DNA from 3 places in the Lysinibacillus sp. RC46 genome. Region 2 is predicted to be linked to each of the others. Evidence: predicted binding sites of a transcription regulator. Region 2 holds the regulator's gene; each other region holds the start of a gene.

Region 1 (10,573 bases), on a different contig from region 2:
CAGGTTCTCCGCCTTGATAACGAATCAAATAATTTTGCTGTCCTTTCTCTACTTGAGAGGAGTCAATAATAATATAGTCTCCATTATCTACAGAAATGGGATACCAATTTTTTGGGAAGTGGTCAAGGTACTCAAGATATTCTTTATGAACTTCTTCAACACTAAGTAGTTCAAATCCTCCGCCATATTCAACATCTGAAAAGAGTAATGCTCCATTATGTTTAAGCAGAAATTCTTTATAGTCATTTGGAAGACGCAATCCTGTTTTTTCAACAAATCGATCTACATCTTTGATTGAGGCCGGATTATTAAACTCAAATTTTACATTGTATAGATAACCTTTCTCTCTTTGAATTACTAATATATTTTCAGAATCCAAGCGACTTTTTAAAGCATCTATTGATTTAGTAATAATCTGGTCCAATATACTCCTCCTCAGCTAGAGTTATCATAGAATAGCTATTGAGTTTTTTGTGTTCAGAGAATTTCAGTTAATACAATAAGTTAATCTAATCACCATAACCAATATCTAGCTCCTTGTGCGACAATAAATCGATCCAGCCATGTTTCAAAATTCATTGATAATCTTTGAATAGCACCTACTTGAACATATATTAGATAGTCGTCTTCACAATTAGCAACTTTTTCTGAATCAATGAACAAATAGTCACCATATCCTTTATAATATCCAATCATATACCAGTTTTTATTATAAGCACTTTTATAATTTAAATTTTTATCATATTCATTTAAATAATTTAGTATCTCTTTTATATTGAATAGTTCAAAGTAATCCATGCCATCTGAAAATAATTTTCCGCCATTACATAATTTTAAAAATGCACAAAAGTCTTTCGGCAAAATATGATTTGTTTTTAAAGAAAATTCTTTTAGTTCTTGGTCACTAACTGGTTTGTTCCAATCAAATGTAACATTTAAGGTCTCACCATTTTTTCTTTGAATAGTTATAGTCTTCTCTTTTTTTAATCGTTTGTTTAATGATGTTAAAATTAATTCAATAGACATATTGAATCACCTTATTTCAAATAGTTTCATCAAGGAGATACAATGCTTCTGTTGAATAAGTAAGGCAATTAATATAATTTTGTTTTTTAATGCTCTTCTCCTACAGATCATAGGAGATTTCTTTTTTAAAACTTTTTATTAACGTATCAGGAATGACAGAAAAGAGAACTATTCCCGATATAATAGCTATGAAGAGTGATAGAGAAATAACCTTATTCATAAGTAATATCAATAATGCTAAGATAATGAGTAATCGCCAAGCCAATATCACTTTGACATCCGTATCACAACCATTCATGCATCATTTAACCCGCATTTTTAGTATTCTAGATAACACTAAATAAATTATTAAAGTACTTAAGCCTAATAAAGTAAAATCAAAAAATAAATTATTAATCCCTAAATCTGTTATTTGAAGGATAGATACATCTTCTGAACCTTTATACTGGATCCATTTAAACGGAATCCCTAAAATAAATGCAATCACCAAACTAATAACAGCAATATATTTTCTCTTCATATGTTCACACCTCGGAAACGTAAGTAGCAAATATAGTTTCTTATTATGCCTTTAGTGTATAACCGTCATACCTATTGCAGTAAAAACTGCGATAACAAATGCCCCTACAATCATCCATTGAGGAGTATCTTTTTTTCCGCCTCTCGTCACAAAATATTCAGTAACTCTAACAACCAAAAATAAAACTAAAGCTGGTATAGCTAGAACATTAATTGTAAGCTCTTTGCCAGTTACGAGCATTAAAGAAACGAATAACATTCCGTAGCTGATGCTACATAAAATCCAATACTCAATGGACCTAGAACTCCGAATTCACTCAACTTTTTCTTATTTGTAGTCAAGGACAATATAAATCCCCCTAACTTTTCTTTTGCGAGGCCAATAGCGAAAAAAGAAAGAACATTTGAGTGAGTTTCCTCGTTCTCGCGTTCTTTCTTTTTCTATTCCCGAAACTTGCTGCAACTTAACTAATTATTAAGCTTAGACTTCTTATTATTAAAGAATTTCACAATCAAAACGATGATAATTGTCCAAAAAGCGAAAAAACTATTGTAAAAAAATATCAAGGTAATTCACACTCATTGCTATTACCTCCTTCACAACTAATTAATCTAAAGCAAAAGGGACAGCTAGAGTTTTCAGTTTCTTTGTGCTACCTTACCTTTAACTGGATTTTTATGAATGTAAACTATATTTAGATTCATCTATACGCCTGTTTACCTGATTTACTAAATTTATTAATAAGAAGTTGAATACAACCACCTAAAAGACCAAATATAATTACACCTGTCCATGGTAAGTTCACTTTAAATGCATTATCTTGTACATGAACATAAACAATATCTTGACCAAAAATCGTAGGTTGAAAATTAAAAGATTCTACATTAAATAACACAATAGCAATAGTTCCTAAAAACGTAATTAAAGTAAAAGCAATAATACTAAATAGAATAGCAGCAATAGTTTTATGTGATTTCTTCATCTCTACCTCCCAATTTTTTTGAAATTATTTGATAATCCTTTTAAGGAGTAAAACAAGAAAATACTATGAAGTCTTATGATAATTAAAATATTCAACCTATGGATTTGGAAAGATTTTATAAATAAATGCACTAATCAATGTTAAATTTTAAAGTGAAATCTAAAAATCTCTCTCTTAAGTAGTACCATACCATTAGCTCTAAAAATTTCAAAATCAACTTTTGTTGAAAATTGAACAAAAATTGATAAAAGTCAGAAAAATATCTTTTGCTTTCTAAAAAATGAATTTGTGATTCCAATGGGGAGCTGTTACTAGACAACACTTAGAGTGTTTCGCACAATTAACATGGCAAGTATAGAAGAGAATGATAATTGGAGAATGAATTTTGAAGTATTGCAGAACGGACAGGTTGTTAGTAAAGTGAATAGAAAGTGGTTCATTTTGAGAATAGTTACAAAGTAGATGGAACAAGTGATTATTACATTTCTGTGTGAAAGCAGGTCAGCATCCATTAACAAATAGAAGAAGGAGGGTAAACAATGATACAGTTGCATATTGAAAGTAAGAAAAAACCGGAGATTTATCGAAAGTTATTGTTACCGAAGAGCAGTAGTTTTTCCGCGCTAGATGAAATTATATTACTAAGTTTTGATTTGGATGGGGCGGACTATTTTGATTTTGAAATGGTTAAAAAAGATGGACGAGAATCTAAAGAAAAGATTTGTTTTTTACCTAAAAATGATACGGAATTAGATACAGATGAAGAGTTGGTCGATGAATGGCTTCGAAAACCTGGTGATGAAGCCATCGCACATGTAATTGATTATAGCGAATCATTTACTATTCGATTAGAGAGCAATGAGGATTTACCGATGAACTCTGAAAGTCCTTTATGTATTGCTGGAGTAGGTAATATTCATACGGGTAAATTGGACAAAATCAATTTAGAGAAAATTAATGAATTGATAGGGGAGGATGAAGAGGCAGACAGTTTACTAGAAGAACTGGAGCCAGACTTTCTTACTTTATTGGAGCTTACGAATGACCTGAAAAAATTGAAGCCATGGCAATATTTTAGGGATGATGAAGTCGTTGTCATTCACTTTGAAGATGTAGATTACAAAGTACTTGTTTCTGTTATGGGAGCTGGTGGTGAAGAGTTTGGGTTAATGATTTTTGACATGGAGCTTGGCTATAATAGCTTAGAAAAAATTCTTTTTGAGAAAAATTTATCGAGCGATTTCTCCTATGGTTTAAATGCTTTAACTGTGAATTTTGTTGATAGAGAAGAATTAGATACAGCAGATTATCTGCTAATTAAAGATTATGGGCTGTCGTATAGAGGGAAGAAGAATTGGATTCAATTCCGTAGCTATCTGGAGGGAACGCATCCTGAAAGACCAAATTATCTTGAGGTAGAGCTTTTAATTGATGTTGTAAGTAGGATGATTAATATTACAGAAGCTCGGAAGGATGACTGGGAATATCCGCAGCTAGCTGCACATCAATATCCAACGTTTAAAGTGCAAATGGATGGTGAGTTACAAGAAATCTATATTTTGCAAATAAATATGACGAAGCCAACGTATGAGTGCTACGAGGAAATATCAATGTTTGAAAAAGCAAAATATAAGAAAAAACCTAAAAGTGCATTACAATTAGAATATGATTTATTTTATATGCCTTTTGGCGTAGAGTCGGAAGAAACGAACCGCACTGTTTATCCGATTTCTGGTATGCTTGTTGAACGAGGAAGCAATTTAGTTATTGAACACGAAATGCTTTCTATGCCTAAAACGCCACCAATTGCACAAGGCATGTTATGGGCATTTTTACAAGGCTTAGAGGTAAGACCAAGTAAAATATTTGTCTCTAAAGAATTAAGACCGATGCTTCAGCCACTAGCAAAAATTGTCGGGGTGGAGCTTGTAGAAAGTGAACTTCCTGGCATTCGAGAAGTGAGAGAATTTTTGAAAACCGTACCAATGAATTTATTTGGAGAATAGCGCAAATATTTTCTCAACATTATATAGTAAATTTACTTTTACTTGAACAGATAAAAGGTACACAAATATATAATTTATTAATTAATTTCGTATGTAATAAAGCAGACAAATACTTCTATCAGAGTATTTGTCTGCTTATATAATGATATTATAAATATCCCCAAACCATACATAATATTGTCCCGAATACTGTAACAAGGGCAATAATTAAAGCATAGTAAATGTTTGTAAAGATTGCTCCTTTATCCTTCGTTTCACTTGCGTGCATAAACACAATCAGTTGAAGGGTTGCCTGAATAAATGCTGTGACAAGTAAAATCGTCATAATAATGGGAAAGGATACATCCAGAAAATAAACACTAACTGCGATTAAAGTTAGGATTATTGAAAGTGCAAAACCTATTACTTGTTTAAGAGGGAATAAATTGCTCATTTTATACCATTCCTTTCAAGTAAATGAAGCTGAATATAAAGATCCAAACGACATCTAAGAAGTGCCAATATAGGGAGAAAATAAAAGCTTTATTAGCTGTTTGTGGAGTCAGTCCACGTTTTATTAGTTGTAGGACAATAAGGAATCCCCAGAATACACCGAATGTTACGTGACCTCCATGAGTTCCTAGTGTTGTTAGTAATATAGCTGTGAAAGCACTTGTTTGTAGTCCTGCACCAATATGAATGTAGTGAGCAAACTCAGCAACTTCAAAACCTATAAATGCTAGACCAAGAAGTAGTGTGATCACGAAGAATGTAATCATGGCCTTCTTGTTTTCATGTCGCATGGCATGTATTCCTAACCCGATCGTAAAGCTACTTGTTAGGAGTATAAATGTTTCAAATAGGACAGGCGCGAGTTCGAAAATCTCTGCCCCAGTTGGACCGTTACCAACACGATTAAATAAAACGAAGTAACCTGCAAAGAGCGTTCCAAAAAGCATAATTTCGGCGCCTAGGAAAATCCAAAAACCGAGAATGTTTAATTGATTCTGTTGTGTACTATATTCGAGTGGAAGTGTTTTATCAATCTTCATTATTTAGCACCTCGCAATTGCGTTTCTGTTTTTATTACTTCTTCTACAGATACGTAATGTCCGTGATCTTTTTCTAAAGAACGTAAAGCCATACATATAAATATCCCAATGGTAGTGATGATCGTTGGAATCCACATTCCGAATACAAAAGAAAAGCCCCAAGCAAAGAAAATACAGCTTAATATAAATGGGACACCGCTGTTATTTGGCATATGAATTTCTTCATATTTATCTGGGAATAAAACATGATTATTATACTTTGAATCCCAGAAAGCTTCAGTAGAGTTAACATGCGGTAAAATAGCAAAGTTATAATGAGGTACAGGATTTGGCGTAGCCCACTCTAGTGAACGTGAATCCCATGGATCTGAGCCAATATCTCTTGATGCGTAACGAATACTGTAGTAAACGTTATAGGCGATTAAGGCAAATCCAATTGCTAGGCCAATTGCACCTACAAACGAAATCATATTCCATATGCCAAAACCAGTTTCTTCAGTGTATGTGTACATACGACGTGCTTGTCCATCGAGACCTGAGAAGAACATTGGCATAAACGCCACAAGCGTACTAATAGCGATAATCCAAGCTGTCAATTTTCCGATTTTTTCATTTAATATAAAGCCAAACATTTTTGGCCAATAGTAATGTAAACCGGCTAACATACCGAATACAACACCAGGAATAATAACCATATGGAAATGAGCCACTAGAAACATCGTATTATGATATTGATAGTCAGCAGCTGACATTCCGAGCATAACTCCGGTTACTCCACCAATTGTAAAAGTGGGGATAAATAGTAATGAATAGAGCATTGGAGTCGTGAATTCGATTTTTCCTTTCCAAAGTGTAAATAACCAGTTGAAAAGCTTAACTCCTGTTGGAACGGCTATCGCCATTGTTGTAATAGAGAAGACACTGTTTGTTAAAGCTCCTTGTCCCATCGTAAAGAAATGGTGCGTCCATACTAAAAATGATAGGAAGGAGATAATCACCATTGAGCCAACCATAGATTTATATCCATAAAGGTTTCTCTTAGAAAAGGTGGAGATAATTTCACTGTAAATACCGAACGCTGGTAACACTAGAATATATACTTCAGGATGTCCCCAGACCCAGAAGAAATTGGCCCAAAGCATATCCATACCACCACTTGTTGTTGAGAAGAAGTTAGTTCCAAATAAGCGGTCCATAGTCCCCATAGCAAGTGCTACTGTTAATACAGGAAAAGCGAAAACGATAATAACATTAGCTACTAAAGCAGACCATGTAAACATTGGCATTTTCATTAATGTCATACCAGGTGCTCGCATTTTAAGAATCGTTGCGATCATGTTAATACCAGTCATTAATGTGCCCAATCCAGAAATTTGTAGAGCGAATAAATAATAGTTAGTACCTACTGATTGGCTATAATCGTTATTCGCTAGAGGGAAGTAATTTGTCCAACCTGAATCAGGTGAACCACCAATGACAAAGGAAATGTTTAGGAGCATTGCCCCCATAAAGAATAACCAAAAACTTAATGCGTTTAACCTTGGGAAAGCTACGTCACGAGCCCCGATTTGTAATGGTACAACGAAGTTCATAAATGCCATAATGAAGGGCATTGCCATAAAGATGATCATCACAGTCCCATGAGTAGTGAATACTTCATTATAGTGCTGAGCATCAAGTAATTTATTATCAGGTACAGCTAGTTGAGCACGAATCATAATCGCATCTGCTCCACCGCGGAAAAGCATTAGTAATGCAGAGATTAAATACATAATCCCAATTCGCTTATGATCAACTGTCGTTAACCATTCACGCCATAAATAGCCCCATTTTTTAAAAAAAGTTAATCCGACAATGATTGCTATAATCGTTAGTGCAATGGCAACCATTGATCCGTAAATCGCAGCACTTGGATGAGGTATAGCAAATCGTTCAAAGAATTCCATAACGATTAATACTCCTTTCAAGAGTTCTATAGTAAAATAGTGGAATTTTAATAATTAAATGATTCATCATAAGAATTAGTGGTGTTTGAATGAACACTATTCTAATGAATTAGAAACCTGTGTTAATGTTCACCATGTTCACTGTCTGGTGCCGGATAAAATGTTAAGTGAGTCCCATTAAACGAAGCTTCATCCACATGACCTGGCTTTAGTAAATTATCAAATTTTTCTTCCGTTATTTCTGGAGAAGTATTTTTAATGTCCTTTACCCAGCTATCAAATTCTTCCTGATGTACTGCTTCGACTCTAAAAGTATTTTCAGCAAATCCTTTACCACTAAAACTTGCGTTTCGTCCCATATATTCACCTGGTGTGTTAGCACCTAAATGCAATGTATTCACCATATCTGACATTGCATATTTTTGCCCCCCAAGCTGCGGAATCCAGAAACTTGTAATAGGTCCGTAAGAGTAGAGTTTAAACTCAATTGGACGGTCAACAGGAATATACAGATAGTTAACTGTTTCAATGTTTTCTGCTGGATAGCTAAAGTGCCATTTCCAGTTAGATGTTGCAGCATAAATGACAAGAGGTTCTTTGTCCTTATATTCTGCAGGTGTTGATTCAACCTTATTGTTACTTTGAACTGAAACAATTGATAGGAATATAACGATCAATACAGGTATACCAACACAAATTATTTCAACTAGTGTACTTCCTTTAATGTAGGGAGGTTTATAGTTTGCGCTTTGTTTAGACGCGCGAAATCTAAATAACATATAAGCTAAGATGACATACACAACGATAAGGATAACGGACATAATCCAAATCGATAGCATTATATCTTTAGCTTGTACTTGACCCTGAGGCCCTTTTGGATCCAATACTAACAACGGTTCACACCCTGTTAATATAGTGGCAATAGTGAAAAAGCTAATGAAACTGATCCACATCTTTTTCATAGACAAACCCCTTTCAATTATTCTTGTATGTTTTAAAGGCTAATAAGGGTTTGTGCGGAATTTGATTCACAATTCGAGTTTCATATTAGTTGCATAAAAATCGAAAGGCAAGAAAATATGAAATCTATCACAAAACGTTCTCAAATGAAAAAAATATTTTGATATAATTTTTTTGTGAAAAAAGGGATTATATCAAGCTTTTAAAATGCAAGAAGTGGTTTGATAAACAAAGTGGATGGTTAAATTAAAGGTTAAATGGGTGGTTTATTATGAGTGTGATTTATTTAAAATAATTCTTTTTAATCGAAAAGATTAGAGGAAGTTATTGCAGTTTGATAAAAGAGAATACAGGATAATTCTATTGAACCCCCATTTTTTGGGATAGGAACAATTAGGAATTTTAAGGAGAGAGTTTTTATGGATTGGAAACCAGATCGAGAATCAAAGAAAGCTATATATAAACAACTTGCCGAATATATTGAAAAAGGGATAGCAGATGGCACATTTCCGGCTGATAAATCCTTACCGTCTGAAAGGTTTTTAGCTAAAGAATTTAATATAAACAGAAGCACTGTTGTAAGTGCATATGATGAGTTGGAATCCAATGGACTGATTGAAAGAAATAGAGGAAGCGGTACAACAATCAGTAAAGACATCTGGGGAATTACAAATAAACGCATTCCTAGTTGGAATAGATATATTGAAGCGGGGCCTTTTTTACCTAATCAACCTGTAACGCAGAGAATAAGAAAAGAAGCGGTTGAACATAAACTAATCAATTTAGCTAGTGGAGAATTGTCAGAGGATCTTTTCCCGTTGGATTATTTAAGGGAGATTACTTTTACCCGTTCTTTTATTGGGAGCTTAGGATATGATCATCCACAAGGGAATGAGATATTTAGAGAAACAATAACGAAACATATGAGACAGTATCGTCAAATAGAAACCGATCCCGCTTCCATTCTCATTACATCTGGTGCACAACAAGCCATACATTTAATCGTGCAGTGTTTGTTAAAACCAGGAGATGCAGTTGCGCTAGAAGAGCCTTCATACAGTTATAATCTTCAAATTTTCAAAACAGCAGGCATTCAAATACATTATTTATCTGTGGACAAGGATGGCATAAAACCAGAAGATTTACGCTCATTATATAAAAAACATCGAATTAGAATGATTTTTTTAAATCCTGATTTTCAAAACCCTACAGGTTCTGTCATGAATGAAAAGAAAAGACGAGATATTTTAGACATATCCTCCGAACTAGGAATCCCAGTAGTAGAAGACGATCCATATAGTTTAACAGCTTTTACAGGGAGAAAAATCCCTACACTTAAATCAATGGATGTTAACGGAAATGTTTTATACATTAGCTCATTGTCCAAAATTGTTGCCTCAGGACTAAGAATTGGCTGGATTATAGGGCCCAAATCAGTAATAGAAAGATTATCCGATGCAAAACAGCAAATAGACTTTGGTCATTCAAGCTTTACACAATGGATTGCTAATGATTTTTTAGAATCAGAAAATTTCCAATCTCATATGAATAAATTAGTTGTGGAATTAGAAAAAAGAAGAAATCAAATTGTTAAAAGTCTTACTCATTATTTAAAGGATGAGGTGGAATTTTTTGTTCCTCAAGGGGGGATTCATATCTGGTGTAAAATATTAAAAGACTTTAATGAAGTCCAATTACTTGAGACATCCATTAAAAGAGGAGTAATTTATGTCCCCGGTTCTACAATTGGGTCTAAAAAGAATTTTGTGCGTTTTACTTTCTCAAGGGAAGATGAAAAATCAATTGAAGAAGGAATCAAAAGGTTTGCAGAAGCACTTCATTCGCTTTAAACTTTAAACTATTTTGATTCTTTTTATTGAAAAACTAATGAAATTTAGGTGTCAGTTAAGTATGACCCTCTGGCAAAACGAGGGATTGATTTACGTAGTGCTAAAGAAGTGACAGCAACAGATAATTTTGGTGCGAACCTTAACCATTTTATTTTTTAACACTATGAAAATTTCACATCAGAAAAGCGCGAGAAATCAATGTTTCTAAAATTGATTTCTCGCTTTTTTTTAGGATTTGACCAGTTTTGTCTC
Region 2 (10,573 bases):
GCGTGCGTCTAATTTGGCGCTCCCGTTTTTTAGCCTCTTTATCAATTTTAGAGGTAGAGATCTTTTCAGGTACATCAGCGTGTACTTGCGGTTGAGCAGCAGCCTTCATTTGTGCAATTTCTAATAGTTCTTGTTTCTTTTCAAGATAATAATCATAGTCACCTAAGTACTCAAAGGAACCATCGCCGGATAGTTCGATTACTTTAGTAGTAATTCGATTGATGAAATATCGGTCATGCGATACAAATAAGAGCGTTCCAGGATAATCGATCAGTGCGTTTTCCAGTATCTCTTTACTATCTAAGTCTAAGTGATTGGTAGGCTCATCGAGAATTAAGAAATTTGCCTTTTGCATCATCAATTTAGCTAATGCAAGTCTAGCCTTTTCTCCACCAGATAATGATGACACGATTTTATCTACATCATCTCCACTGAATAAGAAACGGCCTAGCACTGTGCGAATATCTTTTTCATTCATTAAAGGCCATTCATCCCATAGCTCTTTTAGCACACTTTTATTGCTCGATAGCTTGGCCTGCTCTTGGTCATAATAACCAATTTGAACATTTGTACCATAGCGAATCTCTCCAGAGAGTGGTAGTAAATCTTTGACTATGGTTTTTAATAAAGTTGATTTACCAACACCATTAGGTCCAACAAGTGCAATACGGTCTTCTCGGAAAGTGCGTAATGTAATGCCGCTTGATATTTTCTTATCACCATAACCTATCGCTAAGTCATCAACAGACAATACATCATTACCACTTTGGCGCTCAATTGTAAAACCGAAGCTTGCTGATTTTTCATCACCATCAGGGGATTCCATCCATTCTGTTCGTTCAAGCATTTTACGACGACTTTGTGCCATTTTAGTAGTAGAAGCACGAGCAATGTTTTTTTGAATAAATTCCTCAAGCTTGGCTTTCTCATCTTGTTGACGTTCATATTGCTTCAAATCACGCTCATAATTTTTAGCTTTTTCATCTAAATAGGCACTATAATTGCCTGTATATTTTGTGACGCGATGACGAGAGACTTCGTAGATAATAGACACAACTTGGTCTAAGAAGTAGCGGTCATGGGAAACAATTAGAATAGCCCCTTCATAGCCTTTTAAATATGATTCCAACCAAGAGAGGGTTTCAATATCTAAATGGTTAGTAGGTTCATCGAGTATTAATAGGTCAGGTTTACTTAACAAAAGCTTAGCAAGCGCTAACCGAGTTCGTTGTCCTCCTGATAGTGAGCTAATTGGCTTTTCGTAATCATTAGGATAGAACTGCATGCCATGAAGCACAGAACGTGTATCAGATTCATATTGATAGCCACCTGCATCCTTAAAATTATGCTGCAAATGATCGTATTCAGACATTATTTTTGCATATAAAGTAGGGTTTTCATAAACAGCAGGGTCGGCCATTTGTTGTTCTAATGATCGGATTGCTCGTTCTTGGGTAATAAGCGGCTCAAAAATTGTCATCATTTCATCCCAAATCGACAATGTTGAGTTTAAACCAGCATGCTGCTCCAAATATCCAATTTGTATACCTTTAGGGATAATAATATCGCCAGAGTCATATGACAGTTGACCAGCAATTATTTTAAGTAAAGTAGACTTACCAGCACCGTTACGACCTACTAATGCAACACGATCACGATGTTGAACCTCTAATTTTACGCCACTTAAAATTTCATCTGCAAGGAAGGATTTATATAGTTGATTGACCTGTAAAACAATCATTCTTGACACCTCAATTCTTCCTTAGTGTAATAGATGAGCGATTGCCTTGCAATGTCGATGCTTTACTTATTCCAAGCTGTCATGTAAGATTGAGACGATTTCTCTTTAGTTAGTGGCGTAAAAGCGCCATTAACTAAAGGGAAATCCTCCAGTAAATATTATAAACTTAGAAATAGTTAATTAAGTGTGTATCATAAATAGATTTGATACTCTATAAGGAGGAAAGAGTTTGAAACAAGAATTAAAAATTCCACAAGCCACTACGAAAAGACTTCCTCTTTACTATCGATTTATCCAAAACTTTGCACAAGAAGGCATGGAACGTATTTCGTCGAAGGAACTGAGTGAAGCGATGAAAATTGATTCTGCAACTATTCGCCGTGATTTTTCTTATTTTGGTGCTCTTGGGAAAAAGGGATATGGCTATGATGTGCAACATCTCTTGGAATTTTTTAGTCAAACGCTCGATCAACATGAAGCGACAAAAGTAGCGTTAGTTGGTGTAGGGAATTTAGGTAGTGCTTTATTAAAATATAATTTTCAAAAAAATCACAATACTCATATCGTTGTGGCATTTGACTCAAAGGCCCCAAAGGAAGGGAAGATGATTAGTAATATTCCTGTTTTTCATCCAGATTTATTGGAAGAAAAGTATGCGGAATATGGAGCGGAGCTTGCAATTTTAACAGTTTCACCACGCTCTGCACAGAAAATGGCTGATAGATTAGCGGCGATGAACGCAAAAGGAATTTTAAACTTTACGCCAGAGCGTATTACTGTACCAGATAAAATGCAACTTTTAACAATCGATTTGTCAGTAGAATTGCAGGCACTCATTTATTTAATTCGTAATCAGGAAGAGTGATAATCGTACATAATTTAATTTCTTTCAGCGAATGTCTTTTGTACCGAAAGCGAAGCGACAGCAGCAAATGTTTTCTGCGCGAAAGCGAAGCGACAGCAGCAATTATGCCAAGGAATAATTAGTATAGCTCACAGTTTCTGTCAATAAAAGTATGAGATAAAATGAGAGAGTGACGAAAAACTTTCACATATTATTAGTTAGCAAAATGGCGAAATATGCGTTAAAATGATGGATATAAAGAGGAGGTGGCTTTAATGGGTGGTATTGGTCCTATGAGCCTCATTATTATCGGAATTGTCGCATTACTAATTTTTGGTCCTAAGAAGTTACCAGAGCTTGGTAAAGCATTTGGTTCAACATTACGTGAATTCAAAAATGCTACTAGAGGATTAGCTGACGAAGATGATGATGACAAGAAAAAGAAAGAATTAGATAAGTAAAGTTAGGATGTTTGTGGAATGAATCCAAGAGATCTAACTGTCATTGAGCATATAGAAGAATTAAGAAAACGGCTTTTCATTGTTGCCGTTTTCTTTGTTCTCGCTATGGCTGGCGGTTTTTTTGTTGCGAAGCCGCTTGTTAAATACCTTCAATCTACTGGGGCGAATTATAATATTGAGCTTCATGCATTTGATGTAGTAACACCACTTGCAATTTATATCCAAGTCGTTTTTTTAATAGCATTTATCCTATCTTCTCCGGTATTGATGTATCAATTATGGGCTTTTATTAGTCCAGGATTAAGGGACGTAGAACGAAAAGCAACCTTAAGCTATATACCGTATTCGTTTATATTGTTTTTAGCAGGGCTATCTTTTTCATACTTTTTACTATTCCCTTACGTCATAAAGTTTATGATGAATTTATCAAATGAATTAGAAATTCAGCAAACGATTGGAATACATGAATATTTTTCGTTTTTATTTAAACTTACAATACCTTTTGGTTTCCTTTTCCAATTGCCGATTGTAGTCCTGTTCTTTTCGCGTATTGGGATTTTATCTCCTGAGTTACTAATTCGTATTCGTAAGTACTCATACTTTGGTTTATTTGTATGTGCTGCTTTAATCGCACCGCCTGAATTAGCTTCGCACTTAATGGTTTCAGTACCGTTGTTTGTTCTTTATGAAATTAGCATTATGATTTCTCGTATTGGCTATAAGAAATACTTAAAATCAGAGGAAATGCGAATGAAGGAAGAACAAGAGGCTGAGCAAAAACGCCAGATTGAAGAGGCGCTTGAACAGCAGAGACGTCAAATCGAAGAATTGAATCAATAATAATAGAAGCTCGATGCTAATTAGTAGCATCGAGCTTTTTCGTCAGCTTAACTTTAAATAAAAATCAGTGGGAAGAAAAACTCCCACTGATTTTTATTGCATTTTTTCTAGTTCTTCAAGAAACTTTTGCAATGGTTCTGCATACAATTGTACAAGCGTCACAAAACCATTTAGCATAACGTGGGCGATAATGGACGTCCAAATGCGTTTTGTTTTGTGATATAAGAAGGCAAAAATCAATCCGCAAATTGTATAAAGCAAGATATGTGTGAAGTCGAAATGAATAAGGGCAAAGAAAATGGCGCTTATTATACCGGCTATCCAGAAATTCGTTGTTTGGACAAGCGATCCGAAAATAACACGACGGAAAACGAATTCTTCTAATATTGGCCCAAACACGACAATCGCTAATATCGCAATAGGAGCGCCTTTTGCAATAGCTACAATATCAGCTGTGTTTTCCGATCCACCTTGGATACCGAATACAGCCATTTCGATAGCTGCGCCAATCATTTGGCCGAAGAAAACTAAGAAGAAACCGATAATTCCCCACATAATTGACAGTGGTATAGTTTCTTTCTTTCCTTTATAAATATTCCAAAAAGCTTTATCGCGAGATGTTAGGATTAAGCTTAGAATTAACGCAATGGCAAAGCTAAGTGCGATATACCAGCCTTGAGTAAGCGGAGCAGCTTGCTCACTAGGCAAACCGGTTGTACTCATGACCATCTTGTGAAACGGTTTTGCCAGTAATATCCCTGATATTTGCATGAGGATATAGATCAGTAAAACATAAAGGGCTGTTTTTTTATGTTTAGTTATTTTTTGAGAATTGTTCACAGTCAAAATCCTTTCCATTCATTATGCTACCTTTCTATTGTAGAGGAATATGGAAAGAAAACAAAATTTTTCGAAGTTCTGACTTGCAAAAAAAAGTGTGATTGATTATCATAATAATTGTATTAGCACTCGACTAGATAGAGTGCTAATAAACTTTCAAGTATATAATTAATTAATAGGAGGTTGTTTCACTTGTTAAGACCACTAGGAGATCGTATTGTAATCGAACTAATCGAGGTAGAAGAAAAATCTGCATTCGGTATTGTACTGCCAGACTCTGCAAAAGAAAAACCGCAAGAAGGTAAAGTTGTAGCAGTTGGGACGGGTCGTATTTTAGAGAACGGGCAACGTGTAGAGCTTGACGTAAAAGTTGACGACCGCATTATTTTCTCAAAATACTCTGGTACAGAAGTTAAATATGAAAGTAATGAATACCTAATTTTACGCGAAAGCGATATTCTTGCAATTATTGAATAAGTTAATACTTTTAAAGTAAATGCCTTTAGTGATTGTCATAGATAAACAAAAAAATAGATGGCAATGACAGTATGGCGAAATTTTTATAAATATATTGATGAAGCTTAACGAATATTCCATTTCAGGAGGGTAAATTCAAATGGCAAAAGATATTAAATTCTCAGAAGACGCTCGTTCATTAATGCTACAAGGTGTAGATAAATTAGCAAACGCAGTAAAAATTACTCTAGGGCCTAAAGGTCGTAACGTAGTTTTAGAAAAAAAATTCGGTTCACCACTTATTACAAATGATGGTGTAACAATTGCGAAAGAAATCGAACTAGAAAACCCGTACGAAAACATGGGGGCAAAATTAGTAGCAGAAGTTGCTTCTAAAACAAACGAAATCGCTGGTGACGGTACAACAACTGCAACAGTATTAGCGCAAGCAATTATTCGTGAAGGCTTGAAAAACGTAACAGCTGGTGCAAACCCTGTAGGCATTCGTAAAGGGATCGACAAAGCAGTTGCAGCAGCCCTTACAGAATTACACGCTATTTCTCGCCCAGTAAGCAACAAAGAAGAAATCGCACAAGTTGCGGCAATCTCTGCTGCTGATGATGAAGTAGGGCAATTAATTGCAGAAGCAATGGAACGTGTGGGTAACGATGGTGTTATTACAATTGAAGAGTCTAAAGGCTTCACAACTGAACTTGATGTAGTTGAAGGTATGCAATTCGACCGTGGCTATGCATCACACTACATGGTAACAGATACAGATAAAATGGAAGCGGTATTAGATAACCCATACATTTTAATTACTGATAAAAAAATTACAAACATCCAAGAAGTATTACCATTATTAGAACAAGTGGTACAACAAGGTCGTCCACTATTAATCATCGCTGAAGATGTTGAAGGTGAAGCTCTTGCAACACTTGTAGTGAACAAACTTCGTGGTACATTCAATGCTGTAGCGGTTAAAGCTCCAGGATTTGGTGACCGTCGTAAAGCAATGCTTGAAGATATCGCAATTTTATCAGGTGGTCAAGTAATTACAGAAGAACTAGGCTTAGACCTTAAATCAGCTGATATTACATCACTTGGTCGCGCTGCGAAAGTTGTTGTTACAAAAGACAACACAACAATCGTAGAAGGTGTTGGCGGTGCAGATGCAATCGAAGGCCGTATTGGTCAAATCCGTGCTCAGCTTGCTGAAACAACTTCAGAATTCGATAAAGAAAAATTACAAGAACGCCTTGCAAAATTAGCAGGTGGTGTAGCAGTAATCAAAGTTGGCGCTGCAACAGAAACAGAACTAAAAGAACGTAAACTACGCATTGAAGACGCTCTTAACTCAACTCGTGCAGCAGTTGAAGAAGGTATCGTATCAGGTGGTGGTACGGCACTTCTTAACGTATATGCAGCAGTTGAAAACGTTGCAGATGCAGAAGAAGGCGACGTAGCAACTGGTGTAAAAATTGTTCTACGTGCTTTAGAAGAGCCAGTTCGTCAAATCGCAAACAACGCTGGTCTTGAAGGCTCAATTATCGTGGATCGTCTAAAACGCGAAGAAATCGGTGTTGGCTTCAACGCTGCAACTGGCGAATGGGTAAACATGATGGAAGCGGGCGTAGTAGATCCAGCGAAAGTAACTCGCTCAGCTCTACAAAACGCAGCATCTGTCGCAGCTCTATTCTTAACAACAGAAGCAGTTGTAGCAGACATTCCAGAAGCAGCTCCAGCAATGCCAGATATGTCTGGTATGGGCGGCATGCCAGGAATGATGTAATCTACGGCTCCAGTCAAAAAAATCACTTCTCAAATTGAGAAGTGATTTTTTTATGCTTTAGCGAATATTTTTTAGTGAATCACTGATAGAATATGGACAATCGCTGATAAAAGTAGCAAAATCGCTGATAAGCCTCCGACAATCGCTGATAAAAGTAGCAAAATCGCTGATAAGCCTCCGACAATCGCTGATAAAAGTAGCAAAATCGCTGATAAACCTCCGACAATCGCTGATAAAAGTAGCAAAATCGCCGATAAACCTCCAACAATCGCTGATAAGGTGGAGCAAACCTGCTAATAAAAAACTCCGAAAAAGTAGCTTAGAGTTATTCTTTTTGCTTCAACCTAAAATCAGGAGAAATATAAGAGATAAGTGCATAATCGATTTCTTCTCCTGCTTGAGTTGATAATTGCACAAGTAAGGATTCTTCGGTATTTGTGGGATGTATAGCGCTTGTTTTTATAGTAACCACTTGAACACCGGTTCTTCTTGGATATACAACAACGACCACCTGATTCCCCAACGTATAAACTGCCGTAATATCAGATTGGAACGCGACAATATATAAATCTAAATCCGATTCATTTTGAAACAATGGAATCGTGAATCCCATATTTTGTTCAAAGTCGTACCATTCGGAAAGAGCAACATCGTAATTCGTAAATAGTCGATGCAGTGCATAATGAATTCTAGTTGGAACATAGCTCCACCGACCGATTGAGCTATGCCAATACTCTTCATAAGCGGGTCTCTTATAGCCAGGATTATTGACGATAACCTCATAAGGAATAGTAGTGCCATTCTCGATCAATTGTGAAAGTGTAACAAATTTTGATGGAGGAGTTAATTCTGGAAAAGGAGGATCAGCAATTGTTTGGGGTTTTATCGGCTCAAGGTTTTTCAAACGATTTTCTAGGCCTTTTATTTGTGCTTTAAGTCCATTTAATCTTCTCAATTCTTTTGCATCGAAAGAAGATACAATGCTCAAATTAATTAATAGTAGACTAATCATACATAAAGTTATTTTTTTTACGTTACACATAGATACACCTCTCTATATACTGTGCTCATTAAATGCGCGAATATGTAGGATGGCTGAGAATTTTATAGACATGTTTTCACTTCCTTAGTTTTTTTATCAAAAATAGTTTCTAATAAACAATAAAAAGGCAATCCATTAGTTCGTATTTGAACTTCTGGATAGCCTTTTTGCTAAGTCATTTATCTTGGACTTCCAATATGTCAGGTGACAAATCTACATTCCTGGTAGGTTTAATCCAGGGAATCCTGGTAAACCTGGTTGGCCTGGTAAGCCAGGATATTGCCCGCCTGGAAATGGCATCGGACGTGGTGGATATGGTTGTGGTGGATATGGCTGCGGAGGACGTGGTGGATATGGTTGTGGTGGATATGGCTGCGGAGGACGTGGTGGATATGGTTGTGGTGGATATGGCTGCGGAGGACGCGGTGGATATGGTTGTGGCGGATATGGCTGCGGAGGACGCGGTGGATATGGTTGTGGCGGATATGGCTGCGGAGGACGTGGTGGATATGGTTGTGGCGGATATGGCTGCGGAGGACGTGGTGGATATGGTTGTGGCGGACGTGGTTGCGGAGGACGCGGTGGATATGGCTGCGAAGGTCGTGTCGGATATGGTGATGGGTTTAAAGATGGATATGGGCTACCAGAAGGCATGGTAGGGTGATACGGAATGTTAACATCAAGATCTTCGGGATTAAATCCAGGATTGACCAATGAAACACACCTTTCTTCGTTTTTTCTTTTCTAACATATGCCTACTATTAGGATTGTCATAGGCACTAAACTAGACGAATGATTGATAAGGGTATAATTCATTAAAATATAAAATGTTATAAAAAATATCAAATTTAATTATAATAGAAGAAAATATCATTAAAGGATGTTTAAATAAATGACCATTATAAAAATCAAGAAAATAAAAGTACAAAATTTACGAAATGTACGTCATGGTGAAATTATGTTAGCGGTAAATTTTGAGACGTTTCTTAAGTCAAATGTTGTAGGCTTATACGGACAGAACGGTTCTGGAAAAACAACTATTGTTGATGCATTTGGCTTGTTAAAGGCACTTATCTCCGGCTGGATCGCTGAAATTAAATTACCATCTCAGGAAAAAAAATTAATTATGGCAGGGGAGGATACAGCAAGTATTGAGTTCGAGTTTCTAGTAGAAAATCAATTTGGCACATTTTTTCTTAATTATTATGTAGAGTTACAAGAAGATGAAAACAGACTGTACACAACGGTTGAACGTGTAGCTTACAGAGAAAACGAGAAAGGGAAGCGTTCAAAGATTTTAATTAATGTTACAGAGGAAGACATACAACTACGTAAAGCAAATCTTTCTGATATGAATGAAAAAACGCGTATCCAATTACTAGTCACTCATCAATTAGCTAAAAAACAATATATGTCCTTTGTCTTTCACAAAGATATAAAGCCGTTATTACAAGACAGGTTGTCAGAGCTAGAAATGCAATTGCTTCATAATTTAGCAATAGATTTTAATCAGGATTTACATGTCGTTAATAATCAAAATATCGCACCATTATTTGAAGAGCGTAGTATGCCTTTTAGCATCCATCTCGAAAAAACTCGTGGTTCTATCCCTTACAATTTGAAGGGGCCAGCGTTATTGCAAGAGGACGCATTTTACGTGTTATGTGAAGTAATAGAGCAAAGTAATCAAGTATTATCAGCGATTATTCCAGGTCTGTCTATAAAGATTAATGTACTTACAAAACAAACTATGGATAATGGAGAAAAAGGAATTCGTTTTGAATTTTTATCGCAACGAGGGGATCGCGAATTACCGTTACGGACAGAGTCAGAAGGAATTTTGAAAATTATTTCTGTACTTAGTGTGCTCATTGCAGTTTATAATAACCCAAATGCTTGTATAGTAATAGATGAATTAGATTCGGGTGTTTTTGAATATTTGTTAGGCGAGTTGTTAACAGTGATTGATGAGGGCGGAAAAGGTCAACTTATTTTTACGTCTCATAATTTACGTGTGTTAGAGGTGCTAGCTATTAAAAACTTATGGTTTACGACAACGAATGAAGATCGTCGTTATATACAGCTAAAGGGTATTAAAGAGGTAAATAATGCTCGAGATGTTTATTTACGTGCAATTCAGTTGGGCGGGCAGGATGAAGATGTTTATAAGGAAACGAAGACATTTAAAATTAAGCGTGCCTTTAGAAAAGCGGGTGTCCAGCATGACTAAAAAAGTTCTTTTAATCATTGTAGAAGGGCATACAGAGCAAATTGTTTTAGAGGATTTTCTAGATGAACATTTTGCAAATTCAACGATTCGCTTCGATGTACAACGGGAGGATATTTTAACGAAATGGGATGCTAATAAACGGATACCTAATATTAAAAATAGTGTTACACGAGTGATTCAGAACTATTTGGAGAAGTATAAGTTTTTAGCGAAGGATTTAACCGCTGTCGTTCATATTACTGATGCAGACGGTTGTTTTATTGCCCCTGAATTTGTCAAGGTGAAGGAAGATATTGAGCAAAATTTATTCTATACAGAAGATGCAAT
Region 3 (10,573 bases), on a different contig from region 2:
AATATCTCCTTGCGCATGTTTGACAATTGCAAGTCCCATGTACGGCTCGGCCTTTACGCGAGAAATATTAATGGTATTCAACAATGTAAGGGCTTTTTCATAAGCATTGCAGGCTCCTTGATAATCAGGAAAATCTATTAATAGTAATGCATGTGCTTTGCGAATATAGCCAACAGCCTCAATAAAAACCGATTTTTCACGTAATCCCCTACGAATCCCATGCTGAGCGGCATACCAAGCATCCTTCCCTAGCCCTAATAACGCATAGACAAATGATGCCAATAGCTCACTCTCTCTATGTGTCGCGACAAGCTGTGGTGGTAATTCCAATCTCTGCGTCAGCAATTCCTTTGCTTCTAGTAGCTGCCCTGTTCTTAACAATATGCGAACATCAACATTTGCTCTTTGTAGCACATCCTCTGTCAAAGCAACCTCACCTATAAAAATTTGTGCGCCTTTCGCCTTCCCTAAATTCACCAAATTTTCTGCATACTGACGTTGCAATTCGAGAAGTTCCTCTTCGTTTAACGGCGTATGATCCGCTAACTCTAACGCTCTTTTTAAATGCGGCTCTGCCAATGCCGGCTGGATTGTATCGAGATAAATATGTGCTAAACCTGCTTGGGCTTTCGTCATAAAGAGATAATCATTCTTATTTTTTGCGATGTTTGCACAATGTTCATAGGACTGCTTCGCTCTTTCATAATAAGCACGATAACGGTGGCACTCACCTTCAAAATAATATAATTTGTAATATTCCGATTTTTCATCAGCTGTAAATCGATTTATTTTTTCTAATAGCCACTCAAATTGCCCTGCACGGACTAGACTTTCGGCATGATTTTGTAATAACTCACCACTAAAATCCTGATCATTCGTTTTAAATGCATGATGAAGAACAGCTTGTATATTTTTCTCTTTTACATAATACAATGCTGCTTGTTTATGTAATGCAATATATTGCGAAGCATTTTGTCGCCATTTTAGCTCTAAAAAACGAATGAACAATGCATGAAAACGATATAAACCATCCGTTGTGATCGGTTGAATAAATAAATGTCGCTGTATAAACAGTTTTAACGCCTCTGCTATTTCCGAACTATAAAATTGTGTGATAAACTCCTCAGAAAATGTGGGAAAAATCGCCAGTTTTAGTATAGCCTCTTGCTCGAATGCTGACATCTTAAGATAAACTTCCTCCGATAAATAGGTGAAAAGATCATTTGTAGAAATATTTAGCCAATGCGCTAACGATTCATTGTTCCATTGCTCAGCTAATAAAGAAATACTAATTGCCCAGCCCTCTGTAATTTCTAAAACCTTAGATATTTCTTCATCTGTTAAATGCACTGCTACATAATCCTCGAAAAAAACAGCGATTTCCTCTGAAGAAAATGCTAATTCTCCTTCTGCAATAACGAGTAATTTCTTTTGTAGCTTTAATCTTCTCGTAATATCCCAATTCGGCAACGTTCTAGAGGCGATAATAAAATGAACATTCGGTGGTGAAAACTCAATTATTTTTTCCATCACATAATTAATATGAAATTCATGATCAACAAGATGGTAGTCGTCAATAACAATTAGAATCGGCCCTTCGATTTCACATAAACTGTTGACAAACAGCTTAAACCAACGATTTAGTTCCTCTATTTTCGGAAAACGGGATAATTGATTCCATGCATCAAATTCTTGACCGAAGCTCGGAACAATACGTGTGATACTATAAAATAAATGTCTTAAAAACGGCAATATATTATCATCTTCCTCCGACACACTATACCAGGAAAATTTGCTTGATTGTGCATGTAGAAATTGTGTAAGGATTGTTGTTTTGCCATACCCTGCTCCACTATGAATAAGTGTACAAGTATGGTCTAGGCTTTTTTTTAATGTTCTCATTAATAAAGCTCTACTAATACAATGATTGGAAGGACTCGGTGGAATACACTTAGATTGAATAATAATGTCTGTAGTCATATGTGATAACCTCCCCATTCAACTGGTTATGTAAGGTTAAAAGTCTTCAAAGCTTAAAATCTTTTAAATTATAGGCCAATCACCATACGTAGAGTTGTTCCATTCAAAAATTACTTATCATATTTCTTAAACTCAGGAGTTTCCATGAGTCTTTGGAAAAAGATATCTTTAGCTTCCCTATAGGCATCCATCGATTTGGCTTCGTATTCTTTCTTCAATTTATCATATGCATCTCGATATTTATTATTTGCCAATAAAACTTCTCTAAATTTCCAAAAGAAATCAAACTCAGAATCAATTACAGTTAATTGAACTCCTAAAGGAGGATTAGTTGTATCATCTTTAAATGCCCTAAATGTATCTGTTTTGACACTTTCATCATTTCTTTCATATAAATTAGATAGAAGCTCTACTGCTTTCGAAAATTGTTCAGCACTAACACGTACTTGGATGTCTAAATCACCCTTAGTAATGCTATTAGGAATTGCTGAACTACCGACATGCTGGATATCAGCCTTCGGTATTATATCTGTAATTTTATTTTTGTGTATCAAAAAAGTTTTCTCAGCATTTTCATGAAATAGTTCACTTTTGAAAAAATTTACTTTTTCCATATAAAACTCCCCCAATTACAAAGTAGCAACGTTAGATTGGTACAACTACTTTAGTAGATATTCCTAAATTAATTCTATAGTAAGTGTAGCAATTCCAATTGGTACTTTATCCTTTATTTTACCATCATAGCCCACTTTTACCTTATCGCCAATATGAAATATTTCATCTAGATTATTCGCAAGCGCTTAGACCATTTATCTCCTCAATGTTAAAAGAATCCATTTTGAAAAATGATCAAAATGGATTCTGAACCAGAAAATTTATGTTTTGTTTTTATAAAAAGGTAATCCTTCTCTACCTAAGTATTTTTATCAATATCGAAAAATAGTTTCATCCTATTCCAATAATCTTTTCCAATAATCTGCAATATGAATAAAGGTTTTTTCTGATTTATCTTGGATAAAGCCCTTAGCAGCTTCATCGTCTTTGTCATATGGAGAGATTCCTTTTGTCGCAAACTTCAAATATTGCTTTTGTATTTGAGACATCAAGGCATCAACCTCTGGTTTATTTTTGAGAGTGTTAAATTTTTCTTTATAGCTCTCTATCATTTCAGTAATTTCTGCTACTGTATAATTTATTTTACCTAGTTTATTAGTAATGGATAGATCTCTCTTACAGATTTTCCGAACGAGAAAGCCTATGCAGGGTGTAGCCCGTTTTTAGCCATGGGGTGAAAGTGAGGTCAGACAAGAGGTAACTATTGCTACCTTAATTGTCTGAAAAGGTGTTATACTTCATCTATAGGCTAGTAAAAGTCTATAAAACACGCTCGTTCATTGAAAATTGGATATTGTATAAGGTTCGATAGCCTAATTCATGCTATCGGTAAAACAATATGTGTCGTCACGAAAAAGACGCTAAAACACATCGGACGAAACCAACTATACGCTATGGTAACAGTAGTGTAGCCCTATCTGCTATATGCACTGGATAGGGAGGGGTAATGGGATACCCCAATCTTGAGAACTGTTCAAAACAGAAATGGACTGCGAACGCATAGTTACTCAGGAATCCCACTGACATTAGTCAGCTTGTCCCTTTAGGGGTGGGAGTCTCAAGTTCAGCACTTAAAGATGAAGTATCCATACCTCGCATCTCAAATACTTTCGCACGTCCTCTATAAAACTTTTCTTCTTGAGAAGCATGATTTATCACACGGCTTTCATTATGTTTAACATATTGATCGATTAAGTCATCGAAGCCCTGTTTCATATCACCTGTTAAATACTTTTCACTAAAAAATTTTAAAGCAGCTGTTGAAGCAGCAAGTTCCAACTGTGCTTCTGTAGAACTTAATTCTTGTGTAATTGGCGTCCGTCCTACTTTAATATCCCTTCCTTTCATCTGGGATATATCCAAATTATCTAGACCGTCCGTTATGTCTACCAGCATATTTTCTATGTCGTCAATTGTGTGTGATTCTTTGCCCGTAAAAAAGCCCGTGTCACTCAAATATTGACTAAAAATAAGCCACTGATCCTGTGGACGATACGAAAAAATATCGGAAGGATCAGGATTTACCGATCGCATGTCCATCTTTGCGATTTCTTTCTCTGTCATAGCTTTTAAATACTTTACTTCATCAGATAGAGTGAGTGTATATGCTTTACCATCACGTTCAACTTCAATTTCATTTTTTCCGCCAAGTGGTTGCCCCTTTACAAGGTTAGGATTGCTAAGCGCCTCTTGTCTATGGTACTCCCTAACTGCAGCTTCATACAGAAGAATAATTTGCACTTCATTCACCTCATCGTTTATTCCAATTTAGTTAAGAAAGCTTTCGTTGGTAATACATTTATACCAGCACCGTAATATATTTAATTTCAGCCTATATTAATAGAAATTAAATACGAACCACATAGTATATCGGGTCAAAATAGTTTTATTTAACCATAAATTATAATTTATTACCAAATAACAATAATTTGTCTTATTTAAACAAAAACTCAAGTATCGCAACTGTTGCTAAGAAAAATCATGAGAGGAGTTTTCGCTTTGTAGTCCAAGTTCCCTTTACCACCCGGTGTAGAATCGAATGTACTTCCTGTCATGATTGGACCTCAAGTAATTTGTTGTCCGATATATTGTGGGTCAACTTTGTATTGTTTACACCATGGCTACGCTATACATATTGACGTGCTTGGGATTAGACTTGCTAAAAAAATCCCGATTATCAAATAATATGATAATCGGGATTTTGAATAAGTATATTATAAAAGTTCTTTACGTAATTCAGCAGCTGATTTTGGGGATAACAGACCGAATGGGATATCGAATACTGTTTTTGCACCTTTGTCTCCTGCTTGATTTAAGCGATGAGCTGCACGTGCAAAAGCTACTAGAACACTAGAAGTGAAGTTTGGATTACTTTCAAGCTTTAATGAGAATTCAAGAATTTGTTTTTCGTTAGCGCCGCTTTCACCACTACGAATTACGAATCCACCGTGAGGCATGCCAGTGTGGTTTGCTTTAAATTCCTCTTCAGAAATAAAGTTTACTGTAGTATCATACTCATCAAAATAGTTCGGCATCGTCACAATTTCTTGCTCAACTTTTGTAGCATCTGTACCTTCCTCAAGAACAACCCAGCATTCACGTGCATGTTTTTCACGCGTTGTCAGCTCAGGATTTTCACCGTTACGAACACGGTCTACAGCCTCTTTAATTGGTAATGTGTATTGTACTGCATTTTTAACACCTTCGATGCGACGGATAGCATCTGAGTGTCCTTGACTTAAACCGTCTCCCCAGAAAGTATAAGTTGTGCCCACTGGTAGAACTGCCTCCCCAAGTATACGATTTAATGAGAACAAACCTGGATCCCAGCCAACTGAAATGACTGATACTTTTCCAGATTTTTGAGCTGCTGCATCGACTGCCTCGAAAAACTCAGGAATTTTCGCATGCGTATCAAAGCTATCAATTGTATTAAACCATTGTGCAAAGTGTGGTCCTTGCTCAGGTAAATCTGTTGCTGAGCCACCACATAAAATCATTACATCAATGTCATTTTGAAATTTTTCAGCATCATCTACTAAATATACACTTGCATTACTTGCAATTTTTACAGTTGAAGGATCGCGACGTGTGAATACCGCTACTAATTCCATATCTGGATTTTGCGAGATAGCATACTCTACTCCGCGCCCTAAATTTCCATAACCTACAATACCTACTCGAATTGCACTCATTAAAAATTCCTCCTCACGATTACGTGACTCTGTGAAACCTTTCACGTTAAATCTAATTACAATAATACGTTTTGTCAGGAAAATTCACAATAGTTTGAGTACGTGTTTTTCTCTTGGAATTATACAAGTTTTCTATGATTTCTATTCGTTAATGGCATGAATACGGTTACATTTTACTAATGCAACTTCTTTCAGAGTATGTACAAACGTCCTCTTAAAGAAGTTATAGCCTCCAGACGCAATTATGCCAAGACATAATTGACTGACAAAACTTTAAGTTTTCGTTAAAGCATTGTAAATGAAGACTATTCCGACCGCATATCTTGTACAATAACACTAACGACAAAGGGGGCATGTTGAATGAAAAGTAATTGTTATTCACCAAGCACAACATTGGAACAAGGAGAATTACTTGCTTGTCCATTCCAAAATGCACAAAAATCTGCTAAAGCTCACATGGAAGCTAAGGCAAAGCGCAAAAGATTTTCACCTAACAAACACCAATGTATAAGGGTTATACCTTTTGGCGTTATAGACGAAACCCTAAATATCTCCGTACAAAACCAACGAGTCGATGAGATTAACTTCTACCATAGCGGCAAGGAGATTGCACGCTGGTTGATTAAAAAAAGTGAATACAATAAGCTGTAGTATCCCTCACTGTATCTCCTGTGCCAATTCGGAAAGTCGCTTTTCATTCACAATGTGATAGCCATTCTTTCTCTTTTCTAAAATTTTTTCTTCACAGAATTGCGCCAGTACATATAATAAATGCCGATAGGAAACCCCTAAATATTCACAGATTTCCGTATGCTTTTCTTTATAGATACCTTGATCTGACGATAATTGGATAAAGGCAGCAAGTCGATTTTCAAGTGGATACGCTTGATTTTGTGTATATTTTGACGTCATTTTGGTCGACTTTTCCCCTAAAAACACACAAAGTTTACGTAAAAATAGTACATCCGTGAGTAACTTTTCTTTGCAGGACTGCGTAATCGAAAAACAAATCGTCTCGGTTACTGTCTGAATCCCCTTCGTATATCTCGCCTCATTAAGCAACTCAATTTCACCCATAAAACGCGGTGGCTCTGGGTATTCGATAAGTGAGACCTTGCCGTTTTTATGCGTCATATATATTTTCGCTTTCCCTTCAATCATGTAGTATAGCGTATCCGGAAATGACCCTTCTTGAAAAATCCATTCGCCTTTGTCAAACTTACATACCTCCAGAAATGGATTTATATCAAATGAGAAAAAATCATCAATTGGATATTTATCGAGATAGTATGAACGTTCCTCAGCTGTCAGTATATGCATTTTTTCACTCTCTCCTCTTGAAAAATGTGAGATATCTCACATTATTGTACCGATGAACGTGCTATTATTCAACATAGTTAAATTGGAGGTACGGAAAATTTATGAACAATCAACGATGGCTTTCTCAAAATTTCTTTGCATTTTTCTTTACATGGGGTATTTTCTTACCTTACTGGACTGGTTGGCTTGTAGATGCCAAACATCTTACTGTCTCACAGGCTAGCGTCATAATGGGCTGCGGTCTTTTAGCACGAGCAACTTCAAATCTATTTTTCTTCCCGATGCTTGCAAAATATGTGCACAAAAAACGACTCGTTAGTATTCTAGCAATAGGTGCCCTAATCACAACTTTATTTTACTTACTAAGCACGAGCTTTATCTCGCTTCTTATTGTTACCCTTTTATTTAGCGTTTTCTATCCAGCACTGCTACCTGCCGTTGAAAGTAGTGCGGCAACGCTCGTACAGCATGGAAATGTACACTATGGTAAAAGCCGCTCCTATGGTTCCCTTGGCTTTGTCATTGCAGTATTAATCATTAGTATGCTAACAGGTGCTTTTGGCAATAACATTATCTTTTGGAGTATGGTGGTCGGCCTGATCGGTATGCTGTTGATGCAACAAATGGCTACACCAAAAGAGTTACTCGTTGTACCGACAAAAGAACAACGCGCAAAATCATTGTCGATGAAAACATTATGGACAATTAAAGGCTTCCCTATTGTTTTATTAGTTGTTATTCTGTTGCAAGGCGCACATGCTTCTTATTACAGCTACGGCTATATATATTTAGGTGATTTACATGTTGATCCATTCTACATGGGGATGATTATTAACATCGCCGTAATTTGCGAAATCTTATACTTTATGAAGGCTGATACACTATTTAAAAAATGGCGCTCATCTTCTTTATTACTTTTAGCAGCGAGTGGTTCATCATTACGTTGGCTACTCATTTACCTATTCCCGAATGTATGGGTATTTATCGCTTCTCAAACATTACATGCATTATCATTTGCTCTCGCGCATTTCGCTTTCATCGGCTATTTAACAAAAACATTGCCGAAGGAGCAAATTCCGAATGCACAAGGCCTTTATTCTGCATTAGCAATGGGATTAAGTACAGCGATCCTTACATTTTTAGGTGGCTATTTATACGAGATTTCGCCTGGACTATCATTTGCAGCAATGCTTATTTGTACTGTTCCAGCAATCGGTATACTACTTGCTACTAGAAATAAATTTCAATATTAAAAACAAGCAGGTGGGAAAGAGGCTCTTTCCTACCTGCTTTTCTATACGCTCATCTTGGGTAATAAGAAAATCCAGGATATTTTACAACCGGCCACTTTTCCTTTCTTAACACATTAAGAAGTTCAGGACCAATGTTTAAATTGCTTTGTACTAGCTCAGATGGAGTAAGGGCCATCCATTGATTTAACGAAACATCCTGGAATCTATCACTTTTAAACATTTCAAGGAACCATAATGTCTCCGTACCGGTATTCTCAATGTAGTGACCATTTGCAAATGGCACGTATCCCACATCTCCTGCACGATAATCGAATGTTCTAGCCACACCATTTGCTGTAAACACTGTCATACGCCCTTTTCCTTGGAGGTAATATTGCCATTCATCATTATTTGGGTGCCAATGCAGCTCTCTCATAGCACCAGGCTTAATTTCGACAAGTGCTGCTGCGATATTTTTAGAAATAGGAAAGTTTGTTGAATCCACAATTCTGACACTTCCACCTGGAGTTTTTATAGGGGTCTGGGCAAGCAGGCTATGTTTGAAAGTTTGAGGGACTGTACCATATGGGGATTGTACTTTTTGTGTGTCTAGAGGTCCTGGAACCTTATCTTGAAAAATATAGACCTGTTCTTTCGGGATATGATTAAAAGCGCTTATTGGAACACCAAAATTGGAGGACAGCACATCTTTAGGAGTATGAGCAAACCAATCAGATATTGAAAAAGTACTTAGATCTGAGAAATGCCCATCGTCAAACACCAGCAAAAATTCACAGCCATCCTCAAGACCTTGTATGGAATGCGGAATTCCTGGCGGGAAATACCATAAATCCCCCGGTCCTACATCGGCAATAAAATTACGCCCATTTTGATCGACCGCTGTAATACGTGCATGACCAAGAAGCATATACGACCATTCAGCTTGTTGATGCCAATGCAGCTCACGAACTCCACCAGGTGTCAAACTCATATTGACACCAGCTAATGTAGTGGCAATTGGTAAATCACGAGCAGTAACTTCTCGAGACCAACCGCCATTTTTTAAAACCATATGCGTATCAGAAAAAGAGAATTTTAAATTCGGTACAAGTCCAGCATCTGTTTTCGGAGGGACAAGCATATCAGGATTTTCCAGATCCCTCATAATATCTCTCGGCCCTTTATCCACCCACCCCGCCCCATCTTTCCGAATAGGCTGCGGAACATAAGAATAGCCCTCTGGCATGTTCTCCAATGATTCACCTCTTCATAAAGAAATCATTATATAATATGTATGGATTCTTTACTTTGATTATTCTTTTCCTTTCGGCTTAGTTGCGAGGATAGCAGAAGATGTTGCTGTTAAATAAATTTCTGTAGCTCTTAATTCCTTATGATTTAACCAAAAGTCCCTGACCTTATCAGGTTTCCCTCTCCATTCTTCTGGAAAATGTTCTTCTGGCGTAAAATCGTCCATAACTAACATACCTCCAACAGCTAATGCCTCCAATAGTTGTTCGCCTTCACTTGTTTTAGCAGCAGCTGCATCAGCAAAAATAAATTGAAAAGGACCTTTTGCTATCGCTTCTTTCCAGTCACCTACTAAAAATTCAGCCTGCTGATGACGAAGTGTTTGAGCAGTAGCATCGATTTTTTCCTTTGCATGATCCACTGAGACAAACTGTACGTTTGGTGCAATGGTAGAAAGAATCCATGCACTGCCTACACCATAGCCAGTCCCGACTTCTAGGATTGTCCCATGTGTAATTTGACCAACAAGCACTGACAACAATCTTCCTGCCTCGTCTGAGCAAGAATACTCGAAATCATGTCTATGGGCTAACATTTTACTTGCCTTCACCATTTCCGGAATATATGTATTGGAGCGATATTTTGTTAACATAGTTACATACCACCTATTAGATATTTAATTCTTAATAATCTTCGCTTTTTTTCGTAAAAATCCTTTGTTAAAACATCACATCCCTAAATAGAGGTACGTTTTTATATTCAAAGTAATCGCTACTTATGTATAACGGATTTAACCTGATGCCTACCTAAAATGCTTGTTTAATAATAGCCCTTGTCATTTTAAAATCCCTTTTTAACCATATTTACAGTTGGAATGTTATTAATTGCGTTTACATATATTTACTTCGGGATAGCTTGACCTTATGCATCGCCCCAAACGTCATTAACAGTTTGCTATCCCACCATAATTTTAATTCCCTA

What was found. Region 2 encodes Rex, which represses fermentation and respiration genes when NADH is low (regulators of the CRP and FNR family bind a similar motif). Its sites were predicted from a motif close to TTGTGAAATATTTCACAA; they were not measured.
Region 1: qoxA (cytochrome aa3 quinol oxidase subunit II) is a predicted target of Rex. The motif match lies at 8,589-8,606, and genes of this name have one in related genera.
Region 3: yeiL (transcriptional regulator YeiL) is a predicted target of Rex. The motif match lies at 7,134-7,151, and genes of this name have one in related genera.

The regions. Positions count from the first base shown of each region.
Region 1 covers NZ_JBGCCF010000009.1:159,361-169,933, reverse strand. Annotated here, with positions in the region: gene ABH966_RS10890 (SMI1/KNR4 family protein) at 1-424, opposite strand, end outside; gene ABH966_RS10885 (SMI1/KNR4 family protein) at 514-1,026, opposite strand; gene ABH966_RS10880 (hypothetical protein) at 1,328-1,546, opposite strand; gene ABH966_RS10875 (hypothetical protein) at 1,598-1,804, opposite strand; gene ABH966_RS10870 (hypothetical protein) at 2,247-2,528, opposite strand; gene ABH966_RS10865 (DUF7309 domain-containing protein) at 3,068-4,534, shown strand; gene qoxD (cytochrome aa3 quinol oxidase subunit IV) at 4,683-4,967, opposite strand; gene qoxC (cytochrome aa3 quinol oxidase subunit III) at 4,969-5,565, opposite strand; gene qoxB (cytochrome aa3 quinol oxidase subunit I) at 5,565-7,511, opposite strand; gene qoxA (cytochrome aa3 quinol oxidase subunit II) at 7,634-8,473, opposite strand; gene pdxR (MocR-like pyridoxine biosynthesis transcription factor PdxR) at 8,891-10,321, shown strand.
Region 2 covers NZ_JBGCCF010000044.1:21,809-32,381, reverse strand. Annotated here, with positions in the region: gene ABH966_RS24875 (ABC transporter ATP-binding protein) at 1-1,741, opposite strand, end outside; gene ABH966_RS24870 (redox-sensing transcriptional repressor Rex) at 1,971-2,606, shown strand; gene ABH966_RS24865 (twin-arginine translocase TatA/TatE family subunit) at 2,861-3,046, shown strand; gene tatC (twin-arginine translocase subunit TatC) at 3,065-3,886, shown strand; gene ABH966_RS24855 (CPBP family intramembrane glutamic endopeptidase) at 3,980-4,744, opposite strand; gene groES (co-chaperone GroES) at 4,919-5,203, shown strand; gene groL (chaperonin GroEL) at 5,343-6,974, shown strand; gene ABH966_RS24840 (hypothetical protein) at 7,046-7,219, opposite strand; gene ABH966_RS24835 (hypothetical protein) at 7,300-8,016, opposite strand; gene ABH966_RS24830 (hypothetical protein) at 8,214-8,675, shown strand; gene ABH966_RS24825 (AAA family ATPase) at 8,909-10,246, shown strand; gene ABH966_RS24820 (hypothetical protein) at 10,239-10,573, shown strand, end outside.
Region 3 covers NZ_JBGCCF010000004.1:193,838-204,410, forward strand. Annotated here, with positions in the region: gene ABH966_RS05745 (BTAD domain-containing putative transcriptional regulator) at 1-1,980, opposite strand, end outside; gene ABH966_RS05750 (GrpB family protein) at 2,091-2,594, opposite strand; gene ABH966_RS05755 (hypothetical protein) at 2,931-3,146, opposite strand; gene ABH966_RS05760 (hypothetical protein) at 3,625-4,335, opposite strand; gene ABH966_RS05765 (diaminopimelate dehydrogenase) at 4,809-5,789, opposite strand; gene ABH966_RS05770 (hypothetical protein) at 6,150-6,440, shown strand; gene yeiL (transcriptional regulator YeiL) at 6,447-7,109, opposite strand; gene ABH966_RS05780 (MFS transporter) at 7,211-8,362, shown strand; gene ABH966_RS05785 (oxalate decarboxylase family bicupin) at 8,412-9,587, opposite strand; gene ABH966_RS05790 (O-methyltransferase) at 9,654-10,244, opposite strand.